2 regions of the Streptomyces sp. NPDC028991 genome follow, and region 2 is predicted to be linked to the other one. Evidence: riboswitches for the same ligand, from Rfam matches in the RefSeq annotation. Region 2 holds a riboswitch; the other holds the start of a gene.
The links. Region 2 has a riboswitch for glycine ahead of gcvT (glycine cleavage system aminomethyltransferase GcvT). Riboswitches for the same ligand answer to the same signal wherever they lie in the genome.

Region 1 (7,086 bases), on a different contig from region 2:
ACGAGGCCTTCGTGGACCTGGAGGCCGGTGGGACGGCCCGGGACGCCGAATCGGCGCGGCTGGCCGGGGCGAGGCTCCGCGCGGACATCCGCGCCGTCACCGGCGTCGCCGGGTCCGTGGGACTGGCCGCCTCCAAGATGCTCGCCAAGATCGCTTCGGAACAGGCCAAACCCGACGGGCTGGTCCTCATCCCGCCGGGGACGGAGCGGGCCATGCTCGAGCCGATGACCGTGCGGACGCTGCCCGGGGTGGGGCCGGCCACCGGAGACCACCTGCGGCGGGCCGGGATCACCACGGTCGGGGAAATCGCCGAGGCGGGCGAGGACGAGCTCGTACGGCTGCTGGGCAAGGCGCACGGGCACGCCCTCTACGCCATGGCACTGGCCCGCGACGAGCGGCCCGTGGTGGCCGAGCGGGAGACCAAGTCGGTGTCCGTCGAGGACACCTACGACGTGGACATCCACGACCGGGTGCGGGTCGGCGTGGAGGTCGGGCGGCTGGCCGACCGGTGCGTGCGGCGGCTGCGCGGGTCCGGGCTGTCCGGGCGGACCATCGTGCTCAAGGTGCGCCGGTACGACTTCTCCACGCTGACCCGCTCCGAGACGCTGCGCGGGCCCACGGACGACCCGGCGGTGGTGCGGGAGGCCGCGGCCCGGCTGCTGGACTCCGTGGACACCACCGGGGGCGTGCGGCTGCTCGGGGTCGGCGTCAGCGGGCTCGCCGACTACACGCAGGAGGACCTGTTCGCGCAGGCGGCGGGGGACCGCGCCGACGAAGTCACCGAGGAGCCCGACGCCGAGCCCGTTCCCGAGGACCGGCCGGTCCCCGTCGAGCGCCGCTGGCCGTCGGGTCACGACGTGCGGCACGCGGAGTACGGACACGGGTGGGTGCAGGGCAGCGGGCTGGGGCGGGTCACCGTGCGGTTCGAGACGCCGTACTCGGAGACCGGCCGGGTGCGGACCTTCCCGGTGGACGACCCGGATCTGACACCGGCGGATCCGCTGCCGCTGGTCCCGCCGCCCGTGCCGCGAAGACCTGGGGACACCGGGCCCGCGACCGCCGGGGCCGACCGGGGCCTCGACACGGGCATCGACACGGGCATCGACACGGGCCTCGGCCCGGAGGCCGGCCCGGGCCACGGTACGGGGCCTGACGCGGAGACCGGCACCAAGCCCGACGCGGAGACCGGCATGGGGGTCGGAGTGGGAATCGAAACGGGGATCGGTATGGAGACGGGCATGGACACCGGCATGGGGATCGGCATGGGGAACGGCACGGGGCCCCATGCGGGGGCCGGCCCGGCAGGGCGGGAGCATGCGGCCCCCGGTCAGGGCGTCGTCCGGCGTACAGGGGCGCCGGAGGCCGGTGGCGCCTGATCGGCGAGGCCGGCCGAGCGGGGTCCGCCGCATCCGGGACGCGCGGGCGGGAAGGAGGGCACCGACGAGAGCGCCGCCCAGGCCGTCAGCTCTCCTCCTTGCCCTGGCCCGCCAGTTTGCCGAAGTCGTGGTCGGGGGCCGGGGGAGGAGCGGCCACGTCGAGGCCGTAGTGGTGGTAGAGCTGGAGTTCCTGTTCCGGCGAGAGGTGGCGGCCGACACCGAAGTCGGGAGCCTCCTTGATCAAGGCCCGGTCGAAGGGCACGCGCAAGGTGCCGTCGACCAGCTCGCTCGGCTCCAGGGGCACGAAGGCGTCCCGGCTGAACAGCCCGGTGCGTATGGCCGCCCATTCGGGGTCGCCGGTGGCGTCGTCGAGATAGACCTCGTCGACGGTGCCGATCCGGGTGCCGTTGCGGTCGAACGCTTTTCGGCCGATCAGGTTGCGCGGGTCGATGTCGGTACGCACGAGGCCCTCCACTTGATCGCACTGGGGTCGCGCACCAGCCGACCAACCAGCCGCCGAAATCATCCGTAGTACTACAAAAGAGCACATAGGGCCGGTCGGCCACTCGAGGTCCGTCGGCGACCTCGCTGGTACCCTGGCAAACGGCTGCTGACCCCGCGCGGGAGAGTCCTCCGGACACCACCGGAGGCGCCGAAGGAGCAAATCCTCCCCGGAATCTCTCAGGCTCACGTACCGCACGGACGAGGTCACTCTGGAAAGCAGGGCGGGTGTCGACGGCTTCCGCTCTCACCGACGGTGAAAGCCGGGAGAGCCTTCGGGCCCGCCCGGTGAAGCTCTCAGGTCGAGATGACAGAGGGGGAGGCCGTACGGGTACCCGCGCCGTGGTGCCCCTCGAAGGTCGTCAGACCAGGAGGCCTCCGCAATGACCACCCATCGCACTCCGCTCTCCGAGCTCGAACAGGCAATGCCTTTCGAGCAGCGCCACATCGGCCCCGACCACGAGGCACGGGCCAAGATGCTCGCGCAGGTCGGTTACGGTTCGCTCGACGAGCTGACGGCCGCCGCGGTGCCGGATGTGATCAAGAACGCCGACGCGCTCGACCTGCCCGGCGCGCGATCCGAGGCCGAGGTGCTGGCCGAGCTGCGCTCGCTCGCCGACCGCAACCAGGTCCTCGACTCCATGATCGGCCTCGGCTACTACGGCACCTTCACCCCGCCGGTGATCCTGCGCAACGTCATGGAGAACCCGGCCTGGTACACCGCCTACACGCCGTACCAGCCGGAGATCTCCCAGGGCCGTCTCGAGGCCCTGCTGAACTTCCAGACGATGGTCGCCGAGCTCACCGGTCTGCCGACCTCCGGCGCCTCGCTGCTCGACGAGGGCACCGCGGCCGCCGAGGCCATGGCACTCTCCCGGCGCATGGGCAAGAACAAGAAGGGCCTCTTCCTGGTCGACGCGGACGCCCTGCCGCAGACCATCGCCGTGATACAGACCCGCGCGGAGCCGACCGGCGTCGAGGTCGTCGTCGCCGACCTGAGCGAGGGCATTCCCGCCGAGGTCGCGGAGCGGGAGATCAACGGCGTCCTGATCCAGTACCCGGGTGCCTCCGGTGCCGTCCGCGACATCAGGCCGGTCGTCGACCGGGCGCACGAACTCGGCGCCCTCGTCACCGTCGCCGCCGATCTGCTCGCGCTCACCCTGCTCACCTCGCCCGGCGAGCTGGGCGCCGACATCGCGATCGGCACCACGCAGCGCTTCGGCGTGCCGATGGGCTTCGGCGGGCCGCACGCCGGCTACATGGCGGTGCACGAGAAGTTCGCGCGCAGCCTGCCCGGCCGCCTGGTGGGTGTCTCCGTGGACGCGGACGGCAACAAGGCCTACCGCCTCGCCCTGCAGACCCGCGAGCAGCACATCCGCCGTGAGAAGGCCACCAGCAACATCTGCACCGCGCAGGTGCTGCTCGCCGTCATGGCCGGCATGTACGCCGTGTACCACGGGCCCGAGGGGCTGCGGGCCATCGCACGGCGCACCCACCGGTACGCCACGGTCACCGCCGCGGGTCTCGCGGCCGGCGGCGTCGAGATCGTCCACGGCGCCTACTTCGACACCGTCACCGCCCGGGTGCCCGGCCGGGCCGCCGAGGTCGTCCACGCCGCTCGCGAGAACGGCGTCAACCTGCGGCTCGTCGACTCCGACCACCTGTCGTTCGCCTGCGACGAGACCACCACGCGTGCCCAGGTCGGCGGCGTGTGGAACGCCTTCGGCGTCGAGGGCGACATCGAGGCGCTGGACGCGGCGACCGAGGAGACGCTGCCCGAAGCGCTGCTGCGCACCGACGACTTCCTCACCCACCCCGTCTTCCACCAGTACCGCTCCGAGACCGCGATGCTGCGCTACCTGCGCCGCCTCGCCGACCGGGACTACGCGCTGGACCGCGGCATGATCCCGCTGGGCTCCTGCACCATGAAGCTCAACGCGACCACCGAGATGGAGCCGGTCACCTGGTCCGAGTTCGGGCAGCTGCACCCCTTCGCGCCCGCCGAGCAGGCGCAGGGCTACCTCACCCTCATCCGTGAGCTGGAGGAGCGGCTCGCCGAGGTCACCGGGTACGACAAGGTCTCGCTGCAGCCGAACGCCGGGTCGCAGGGCGAGTTCGCCGGCCTCCTCGCCGTGCGCGCCTACCACCGCGCCAACGGCGACGACCAGCGCACCGTCTGCCTCATCCCGTCCTCCGCCCACGGCACCAACGCCGCGAGCGCCGTCATGGCCGGCATGAAGGTCGTCGTCGTCAAGACCGCCGAGGACGGCGAGATCGACGTCGACGACCTGCGCGCCAAGATCGAGAAGCACCGCGACGAGCTCTCCGTGCTGATGATCACCTACCCCTCCACGCACGGCGTCTTCGAGGAGCACGTCGCCGACATCTGCGCCCGGGTGCACGACGCCGGCGGCCAGGTCTACGTCGACGGCGCCAACCTCAACGCCCTGGTCGGCCTCGCCAAGCCGGGCCACTTCGGCGGCGACGTCTCGCACCTGAACCTGCACAAGACCTTCTGCATCCCGCACGGTGGCGGCGGTCCCGGCGTCGGCCCCGTGGCCGTACGGTCGCACCTGGCGCCGTACCTGCCCAACCACCCGATGCAGCCCGCGGCCGGTCCGCAGACGGGCGTCGGCCCGATCTCGGCGGCGCCGTGGGGATCGGCCGGCATCCTGCCGATCTCGTGGTCCTACGTCCGGCTGATGGGCGGCGAGGGACTCAAGCGCGCCACACAGGTGGCCGTGCTGTCCGCCAACTACATCGCCAAGCGCCTGGAGCCGCACTTCCCCGTGCTGTACAACGGCCCCGGCGGGCTGGTCGCGCACGAGTGCATCATCGACCTGCGCCCGCTGGCCAAGGCGACCGGCGTGAGCGTCGACGACGTCGCCAAGCGGCTGATCGACTACGGCTTCCACGCGCCGACGATGTCCTTCCCGGTGGCCGGCACGCTGATGATCGAGCCGACCGAGTCCGAGGACCTGGCCGAGCTGGACCGGTTCTGCGACGCGATGATCGCCATCCGCGCGGAGATCGAGAAGGTCGGCTCCGGCGCCTGGCCGGCCGACGACAACCCCCTGCGGGGCGCGCCGCACACCGCCGGTGCGCTGGCCGGCGACTGGGACCACGCGTACTCGCGCGAGGAGGCCGTGTTCCCGGCCGGGGTGTCCGCCGCCGACAAGTACTGGCCGCCGGTGCGCCGCGTCGACCAGGCCTTCGGTGACCGGAACCTCGTCTGCTCCTGCCCGCCGCTGGACGCCTACGAGGACTGAGCCCCGTATACGACGAGAGGCTTCGCGCGCGCCCCCAGGGGCCGTACGGAGCCTCTTGTCGTGCCGTCGTGCCGTCGTGCCGTCGTGCCGTCGTGCCGTCGTGCCGGGTCGTGCCGTGCGCCCTCTCCGGCATCGGGTCAGGCGGTCGCGAGTGACACCTCGGTCGACTTGACGAGCGCGACGACGGGGACGCCGACGGACAGCCCGAGGTCGTCGGCGGCCTCCCGGGTGATCGCGGCGGTCAGCTCGGCGCCCTCGACGGCGACCCTGACGGAGGCCATCGCGTCGCCGGCGGCGAGGGCGGTGACCGTACCGGGCAACTGGTTGCGGATGGACAGCCCCTGGACGCGCGCGGTGGCCAGGGAGACCTCGGTCGACTTCACCAGGGCGCGGACGGCGCTACCGGCGGCGAGGGACAGGTCTTCGGCCGCGTCCCTGGTGATCGCCGCGGTGAGGTCCTGGCCGCCGGAGAGGCGGACCCTGACCGTCGCCATTGCCTCGCCCGGGGTGACGGCGGTGACGGTGCCGGGGAGCTGGTTGCGGATGCTCAGGCTCATGGGGGCACCGTAGCCCGCGGATGGTGTCATGCCGGGTATGCGTGGGTCTGCGTCGCCTTGACCGTCGCCCACACCGGTGCGCCCGGGTGCAGGCCCAGCTCGGCCGCCGCGACCGTGGTGAGGTCGGCGGCGAGCGGGAGTTCGCCGGTGAGGTCCACGCGGATCTGGTCGCCGTGGGTCTCCAGGCCCGCGACCTCGCAGTGCCACAGGTTGCGGGCGCTGGAGCCGGCGGGGCGTTCCCCGTACAGGGTCACGGCGCCCGGCGGGAACGCCACGAAGACCGGACCGGACAGGTCCTCGGTGGTGGTGATGGCGGGACCGGTGTCGAGCCGCACGGTGTGGCCGTCTGCCCGGCCGCGGTAGAGGTTGAGGCCGACCAGCTGCGCGATGTAGTCCGTACGCGGCCGGCGGGCGATGTCGGCGGGCCCGCCCTCCTGGACGACCCTGCCGTTCTCGACCACCACCAGCCGGTCGGCCAGCACCATGGCGTCCAGCGGGTCGTGCGTGACCAGTACGGCCACGGCCTCGAACTCGGCCAGGTGACGGCGGAGCTGGGCCCGGACCTCCAGCCGCGTGCGGGCGTCGAGTGCGGCGAGGGGCTCGTCCAGCAGGAGCAGCCGGGGGTTGGTGGCCAGCGCGCGGGCGAGGGCGACGCGCTGGGCCTGGCCGCCGGAGAGCCGGCGCGGCTTGGCGCCGGCGTGGTCGGCGAGCCCCATGCGGTCCAGCCACGCGGTGGCCCGGGCCCGGGCCACCGCCTTGCTCGCGCCCCGGCAGCGCGGCCCGAAGGCCACGTTGTCGAGCGCGGTCAGGTGCGGGAAGAGCAGGTAGTCCTGGAAGACGACGCCGACCGGGCGGGACTCGGGCGGTATCCGGTCCAGCGCGGTGCCGTCGAGGCGCAGACGGCCGTCCGTCAGCGGTTCCAGGCCGGCGAGCGCGCGCAGGGCGGTGGTCTTTCCGGCGCCGTTGGGGCCGAGGAGGGCGACGACGTCGCCGGGGGCGGCGGTCAGCGCGACGTCCAGTCGGAAGGCGCCGCGGTCCACGACGAGCCGCGCGTCGAGGCCGCCGCCGGGCGCGTGGCCGCCGGTGGGGTCCGTGGCCGCGGTCGGTTCGTCGGTGTCGGTCATGTCGTCCTCGTCCACTGGGCCGGACGCCTCGTCCGGCCCGTCACGATGCCCTCGTCCGACCTTCGTGTGACTGGTCGCGGTGGCCTTGCCTGGTTGGTCGTGGCGCCTTCGGCCAACCTTCGTGTGACTGGTCGCGGTGGCCTCGTCCGGCCCGTCACGATGCCCTCATCCAGCGGTCCCGGAGACCGGCCAGTACGGCGATGGAGACGGCCAGCAGCACCAGGCTGAGGGCGATCGCCGCCGCCGGGTCGTTCTGAAG
Region 2 (7,086 bases):
GAAGCGGACCACGCCCTCCTCGTCGGCGCCGGGCACGAAGTTCACGTAGTAGTGCAGGACCGCCGGGATGATGCCCGCCGCGCCGTTCGTCGGGGCGGTGACGACCCGGCCGCCGGCCGCGTTCTCCTCGTTCACGGCCATGGCGTAGAGGGTGATCCACTCCATGGCCAGGGCCTGCGGGTCGCCCTCCGAGCGCAGCTTGCGCGCGGTGTTGGCGGCGCGGCGGCGGACCTTCAGGCCGCCCGGCAGGATGCCCTCGCGGGACATGCCGCGGTCGACGCACGCCCGCATGACGCGCCAGATCTCCAGCAGGCCCTCGCGGATCTCGTCCTCGTCGCGCCAGGACCGCTCGTTCTCCAGCATCAGCGCGGAGATGGACAGGCCCGTCTCGCGGGACAGGCGCAGCAGCTCGTCGCCGGTGCGGAAGGGGTACTTCAGCACCGTGTCGTCGAGCACGATGCGGTCCGCGCCCACCGCCTCCTCGTCGACGACGAAGCCGCCGCCGACCGAGTAGTAGGTCTTGGCCAGCACCTCGGCGCCCTGCGCGTCGTACGCCCACAGCGTCATGCCGTTGGCGTGGTAGGGGAGGGTCTTGCGGCGGTGCAGGACCATGTCGTCGTCGTAGGCGAAGGCGATCTCGTGCTCGCCGAGGAGGCGGATGCGGCCCGACGACCTGATCGTCTCGACGCGGTCGTCCGCCGTCTCCACGTCCACCGTGCGCGGCGAGTCGCCCTCCAGGCCGAGCAGCACCGCCTTGGGCGTGCCGTGGCCGTGTCCGGTGGCGCCGAGGGAGCCGTACAGCTCGGCGCGGACCGAGGCGACGGAGCCCAGCAGCTCCTCGTTGCGCAGGCGGCCGGCGAACATGCGGGCCGCGCGCATCGGGCCGACCGTGTGGGAGCTCGACGGGCCGATGCCGATCGAGAACAGGTCGAAGACCGAGATGGCCACGGGGACTCCTCAGAACGGGGGTGGTGCAGAGGTGGTGCTTCGGGGCGGGGCGCCGGGCCCGCTTGTGGCGGGTCCGGCGCCCCGTACTCGCGGTGTCTACTTGTTCAGACTCGGGTACAGCGGGTGCTTGTCGGCCAGGGCCTTCACCCGGGCCTTGAGCGCCTCCGCGTCGTAGGACGGCTTCAGCGCCTCGGCGATCACGTCCGCGACCTCGGCGAAGTCCTCGGCCGTGAAGCCGCGGGTCGCCAGGGCCGGCGTACCGATGCGCAGACCGGAGGTCACCATCGGCGGACGCGGGTCGTTCGGGACGGCGTTGCGGTTGACCGTGATGCCGACCTCGTGGAGACGGTCCTCGGCCTGCTGCCCGTCCAGCTCGGAGTCGCGCAGGTCGACCAGGACCAGGTGGACGTCCGTGCCGCCGGTCAGGACGGACACGCCCGCCGCCTTCGCGTCGTCCCGCACCAGGCGCTCGGCCAGGATGCGGGCACCCTCCAGCGTACGGCCCTGGCGCTCCTTGAAGTCCTCGCTCGCGGCGACCTTGAAGGCGACGGCCTTGGCGGCCACCACGTGCTCCAGCGGGCCACCCTGCTGACCGGGGAAGACGGCGGAGTTGATCTTCTTGGCCAGCTCGGCCGTGGAGAGGATCACACCGCCGCGCGGGCCGCCCAGCGTCTTGTGCGTGGTGGTCGTCACGACGTGCGCGTGCGGGACCGGGTTCGGGTGCAGGCCCGCCGCGACCAGACCGGCGAAGTGCGCCATGTCGACCATCAGGTACGCGCCGACCTCGTCCGCGACCTCGCGGAACGCGGCGAAGTCCAGCTGCCGCGGGTAGGCCGACCAGCCGGCCACGATCAGCTTCGGCCGGGTCTCCTTGGCGAGGCGCTCCACCTCGGCCATGTCGACCTGGCCGTCCTCGCCGACGTGGTACGGGACGACGTTGTAGAGCTTGCCGGAGAAGTTGATCTTCATGCCGTGGGTCAGGTGCCCGCCGTGGGCGAGGTTCAGACCCATGATCGTGTCGCCGGGCTTGAGCAGCGCGAACATCGCGGCCGCGTTGGCCTGGGCGCCCGAGTGCGGCTGCACGTTGGCGTGCTCGGCGCCGAAGAGCGCCTTGACCCGGTCGATGGCGATCTGCTCGACCACGTCGACGTGCTCGCAGCCGCCGTAGTAGCGGCGGCCGGGGTAGCCCTCGGCGTACTTGTTGGTGAGGACCGAGCCCTGGGCCTCCATGACCGCGACCGGGGCGAAGTTCTCCGAGGCGATCATTTCCAGGGTGGACTGCTGGCGGTCCAGCTCGGCGTCGACGGCGGCGGCGACGTCGGGGTCCAGCTCGTGCAGGGGGGTGTTCAGAAGGGACATGCGGTCGTGACTCCTCAGCCGGCGGTGAAGGCGGTGTACTCGTCGGCGGAGAGCAGGTCGGCCGGCTCGTCCGTGATCCGCACCTTGAACAGCCAGCCGCCCTCGAAGGGGGCGCTGTTCACCAGCGACGGGTCGTTGACGACGTCCTCGTTGACCTCGGTGACCTCGCCGGAGACGGGGGAGTACAGGTCGGAGACCGACTTGGTCGACTCCAGTTCGCCGCAGGTCTCGCCCGCGGTCACCGAGTCGCCGACCTCGGGAAGCTGGACGAAGACGACGTCACCGAGCGCGTTGGCCGCGTGCTCCGTGATGCCGACCGTCGAGGCGCCGTCCTCGGCGCCCGACAGCCACTCGTGCTCCTTGCTGTAGCGCAGCTGCTGGGGGTTGCTCATGGCCTGAATTCTCCTGTACGCGAGGGAGTGCTGGTGAAGGGGGCTACTGATGAAGGAAACCGCTGAGACCGCTGGTGAGCAGCGAGGACGCGCGCGGGACGACAGGACCCCGCCGCCCGGTGCCAGTGTGCAGTGTCTACTTCCGGCGCTTGTAGAACGGCAGCGCCACGACCTCGTACGGCTCGTGACTGCCCCGGATGTCCACGCCGACACCCGCCGTGCCCGGCGCCGCGTGCGCGGGGTCGACGTACGCCATGGCGATCGGCTTGCCCAGCGTCGGGGACGGCGCCCCGGAGGTGACCTCGCCGATCACCTCTCCGCCGGCGACGACCCGGTACCCGGCGCGCGGCACCCGGCGGCCCTCGGCGACCAGGCCGACCAGGACGCGCGGCGGGTTCTGCTCGGCCCGGGACGCGGCCTCGGTCAGCGCGGCGCGCCCGACGAAGTCGCCCTCCTTCTCGAACTTCACCACCCGGCCGAGCCCGGCGTCGAAGGGCGTCAGCGCGGTCGTCAGCTCGTGCCCGTACAACGGCATGCCCGCCTCCAGGCGGAGCGTGTCCCGGCAGGACAGGCCGCACGGGACCAGCCCGGCGCCCGCGCCCGCCTCGGTCAGCGCCTGCCACAGCCGCACGGCCTGCTCCGGCTTCACGAACAGCTCGAAGCCGTCCTCGCCGGTGTAGCCGGTGCGCGCGATGAGCGCCGGGACGCCCGCCACGGTGCCGGGCAGTCCGGCGTAGTACTTCAGGCCGTCCAGGTCGGCGTCGGTGAGGCTCTTCACGATGGCCGGGGACTCGGGACCCTGCACGGCGAGCAGCGCGTACGCGTCGCGGTCGTCGCGGACCTCGGCGTCGAAGCCGGCGGCCCGCTCGGTCAGCGCGTCCAGCACCACCTGGGCGTTGGAGGCGTTGGCGACGACCATGTAGTGCGCGGACCCGGCCTCGGTGTCGGCGAGCCGGTAGACGATCAGGTCGTCCAGGATGCCGCCGTCCGCACGGCAGATCATGGTGTAGCGGGCGCGGCCCGGCTGCACGCTGCCGATGTTGCCGACCAGCGCGAAGTTCAGCAGCTCGGCGGCCTGCGCACCGGTGACCGTGATCTCGCCCATGTGCGAGAGGTCGAAGAGACCGGCCCGGGAGCGCACGGCGAGGTGCTCGTCCCGCTCGGACCCGTAGCGCAGGGGCATGTCCCAGCCGGCGAAGTCGGTCATCGTCGCGCCCAGCGCGCGATGCGTGGCATCGAGCGCGGTACGGCGGAGTTCTGTACTGCTCATCGGTCGGTCGTCTCCCAGGACAGGACGTGGCGAGGTCGATCCTCCCCATCTGTCATCGAAACCTGAGAGGTTCGCCACGACCACCGGAGCACGGCGATCAGGACTTGCACCTTGGGTGGGGCAGCCCGTCGAGGGGCGGCCCGCTTTTCAGATGTGCCTCGCCCGCGCGGTAACGGGGCCTGAGAGATTCAAGGGAGGGACTTGCTCCTTCGGCGCCCCGGCGCGGCCGGGGACTCTCCCGCGCGGATTCAAACGGCCGGTATGCAGTTGGCGCCGCCATCATTGCACGCCCGGCCGATCCATGGCAGACCGTGATCTGTAACCGGCCTGTGGCAGTAAGCGCACGAAAACGCGAGACCTGCGCATTACCTTCTCTTTACACTCGACGGGGATGGTGACTCGTGAACCGCCCCAGGGGAGGACGATCACGGTGAACAGGACCACGGCGTACGCCACGACCTCGGGTCTCGCGCTGCCCAAGCAGCCCGTCGCCCCGGCACCGGAGGTGTGCGCCGAGCTGCCCGCACCCGTCGTCCGCGACCTGCGGGACCGCGACGGCCGCAGCCCGCACGCCCTGCTCTTCGGACCCCGGGACCTGGTGGTGATCACCGGCCTGCCCGGCAGCGGCAAGTCCACGCTGATGAAGCGCACCGTGCGCGGACCGCGCATCGACTCGCAGGACACCCGCGACCGCTGGGACGGCCGCATGCCGCGCTTCCTGCCGTACGGGCTCTACCGCCCCTTCGTCCGCCTCGCCCACTACGCCGGACTGCGCCGGGCGCTGCGCTCCGGCGAGGGCGTCGTCGTGCACGACTGCGGCACCCAGGCCTGGGTGCGCGCCTGGCTGGCCCGGGAGGCCCGCCGCCGGGACGGCACCCTGCACCTGCTGCTCCTCGACGTCGACCCCGACGAGGCCCTGGCCGGCCAGCGCGAGCGCGGCCGGGGCGTGTCGAGGTACGCGTTCCTGCGGCACCGCACGGCCAGTACCCGCCTGCTGCGCGCGGTGACCGAGGGCGCCCTGCCCGCCGGCTGCACCTCGGCGATCCTCCTGGACCGGTCGGCGGCGGACACCCTGCGCCGGATCGCCTTCACCGGGTGACGCACCGTAGGGCGGCAGGGCCGAACGGGTTAGCCTTTTCAGCCACAGCAGCGGTACCAGGCAGGCGGTAGGCAGATGGACATCCCAGGGGGCATCCCGGCGGACTTCTCCGCCGGATTCCCGGCGCAGGCGCACCCCCACCCGCACGGCGGGTGGCCCGGCAACGAACTGGAGGAGGTGCTGTCCGCCTCCCTCGGCGTACGGGGAGCCGGCGGCCGCATCGTCGAGGTGCTCGGCCGCAGCTTCCTGTGGATACCCCTGCCCAACGGCGGCGGCCCCGACAGCGGCCCCCTCGACCTGCCCTCGCTGGAGATCGAGGGCCAGGCCTACGTGCCGGTGTTCAGCTCCGAGGAGCAGCTCCGCCAGGTCGCGGGCGCGCAGATGGCGTACACCGTCGCCCCCGCCGCGGAGTTCGCCCGCGGCCTGCCCCCGCAGGCCGGCATCGCCGTGAATCCGGACGGCGTGATCGGCATCCCGCTGCCGCCGCCGGCCGTGGCCGAGCTGTGCCGGGCCGGCCGCACCCCGCTGGACGGGCCCGCGTCCGGCGGCCGGGTCCGCCTCTTCGAGCCGGACTGGCAGGACGACCCGGTGGACTTCCTGGCCGCGGCCTCCGCCGAGTTCGCCGCCGTCGGCGTGGTCCGCACCGCCCGCCGCTGCCTCGCCGCCGTCGAGACCGCCGACCCCGTCATGTTCGTCGGCGTCGAACTCACCCACTGGGAGGGTGACGCCCGCGCCCTCCCCCTGGAAGCCCTGGGCCGGGCCCTCACCCGGGCCCCCCTCGACCGGCAGGTCAACCTGGTCCTGCTGGAGGCGGCCCAGGATCCGGTCTGCGACTGGATGCGGGCCAATGTCCGCCCGTTCTACGACCGGAACCTGTGAAGTCCGGTCAGGGCAACGCCGCCGGGGGCGCGGGGAACCGAGCGCCCGGCGCACGACGAACCCGCGGTCGCAGGACGACAGCACACCCCGAGCTCATAGACACCCCCCGCCGGACGGAGCCTTAAGCTGGTGTCGTAGCCGGGGAACTTCTCGAAGGGGCGATACGCGTGAGCGCCAGCGGCACCACGACCGGTCAGGTCGAGCACATGCTGCGCCAGGTGACGCCCGGGCGCTACGACGCCTACGAGGCCCTGCTGCGTGCGCTCGCCACCCCCACGTCCGGCCAGGTCTGGATGCTGCTCTGGCACGGGCAGGCCGGCTCCCCGGACGCCCAGTACGGGAACATGGAGGTCGACGGCTACGGCTACGCGCCCTGCGTCACCTCCGCACAGGAGCTGTCGGCCAGCGGCTGGAACCGGTCGTACGAGGTGGTCGACGGACTCGAGGTGGCCCGCGCCCTCTATCCGGACCACTACGGCCTCTGGCTCAACCCGCACGCCGCGGGCGGCGGCGTCGGCATCCCCTGGCTGGACCTGCGCCGCATCGCCTCCGGCCTGGACCGCCAGCCCGCCGGGCCCCTGCGCCTGTCCGAACCGGCCATCGAGGTCCCCCAGTTCTACGCCCTGCTCGCGCAGAACGCCCACCGCACCCCCGCGGTCCGCGCGCTGCGCCGGGCCTGGGTGCAGCCGGCGCTGGGCGCGCCGTATCTCGCCATCGGCCTCGACGTGTACGACACTTCGCCGCCCGCCGTCGACGCGGTGCGCGGGATGATGCAGCAGTCCGTCGGCGCGGTGCCGGACGGGCTGCCGGTGTCGACGGTGGCGATGACCGACGCCCACGACCCGGTCGCCATGTGGCTGCGCGCCCACGCCCGGCCCTTCTACGACCGCGAGGCCCACGTGGCCGCTCCCGCCCAGGCGCCCGCGGGCGGGTACGGATACCCTCCGGCCGGAGGCCGGTACTGACCGCCCCAGGGCCTGCCCCGTCGGCGGTGGGCGGACATCTTCGCGCGTAGACGAGGGCGTAAGGCGCCCCCGCGCCCCCGATGTCCCAACTCGTCCGCGTCCGACCCCCGTTACCCAGCGTCCGGATAACGGAACACCTCAAACAGCATCACGGTTGCGCATCCATTCCCCGTC

Region 1: it holds a riboswitch for glycine, as region 2 does, so the genes downstream of both, gcvP (aminomethyl-transferring glycine dehydrogenase) here and gcvT (glycine cleavage system aminomethyltransferase GcvT) in region 2, are expected to answer to the same signal.

What each region holds. Positions count from the first base shown of each region.
Region 1 is NZ_JBVHVP010000003.1:533,061-540,146, reverse strand. It holds partial or broken gene ACZ4V1_RS10170 (DNA polymerase IV) at 1-1,013, shown strand, start outside; gene ACZ4V1_RS10165 (PRC-barrel domain-containing protein) at 1,462-1,839, opposite strand; glycine riboswitch at 1,988-2,083, shown strand; gene gcvP (aminomethyl-transferring glycine dehydrogenase) at 2,261-5,146, shown strand; gene ACZ4V1_RS10155 (TOBE domain-containing protein) at 5,284-5,703, opposite strand; gene ACZ4V1_RS10150 (ABC transporter ATP-binding protein) at 5,730-6,827, opposite strand; gene ACZ4V1_RS10145 (ABC transporter permease) at 6,982-7,086, opposite strand, start outside.
Region 2 is NZ_JBVHVP010000019.1:74,368-81,453, reverse strand. It holds gene ACZ4V1_RS28685 (L-serine ammonia-lyase) at 1-948, opposite strand, end outside; gene glyA (serine hydroxymethyltransferase) at 1,045-2,307, opposite strand; gene gcvH (glycine cleavage system protein GcvH) at 2,322-2,699, opposite strand; gene gcvT (glycine cleavage system aminomethyltransferase GcvT) at 2,836-3,969, opposite strand; glycine riboswitch at 4,009-4,126, opposite strand; glycine riboswitch at 4,127-4,220, opposite strand; gene ACZ4V1_RS28665 (AAA family ATPase) at 4,400-5,068, shown strand; gene ACZ4V1_RS28660 (enhanced serine sensitivity protein SseB) at 5,144-5,947, shown strand; gene ACZ4V1_RS28655 (enhanced serine sensitivity protein SseB C-terminal domain-containing protein) at 6,115-6,912, shown strand.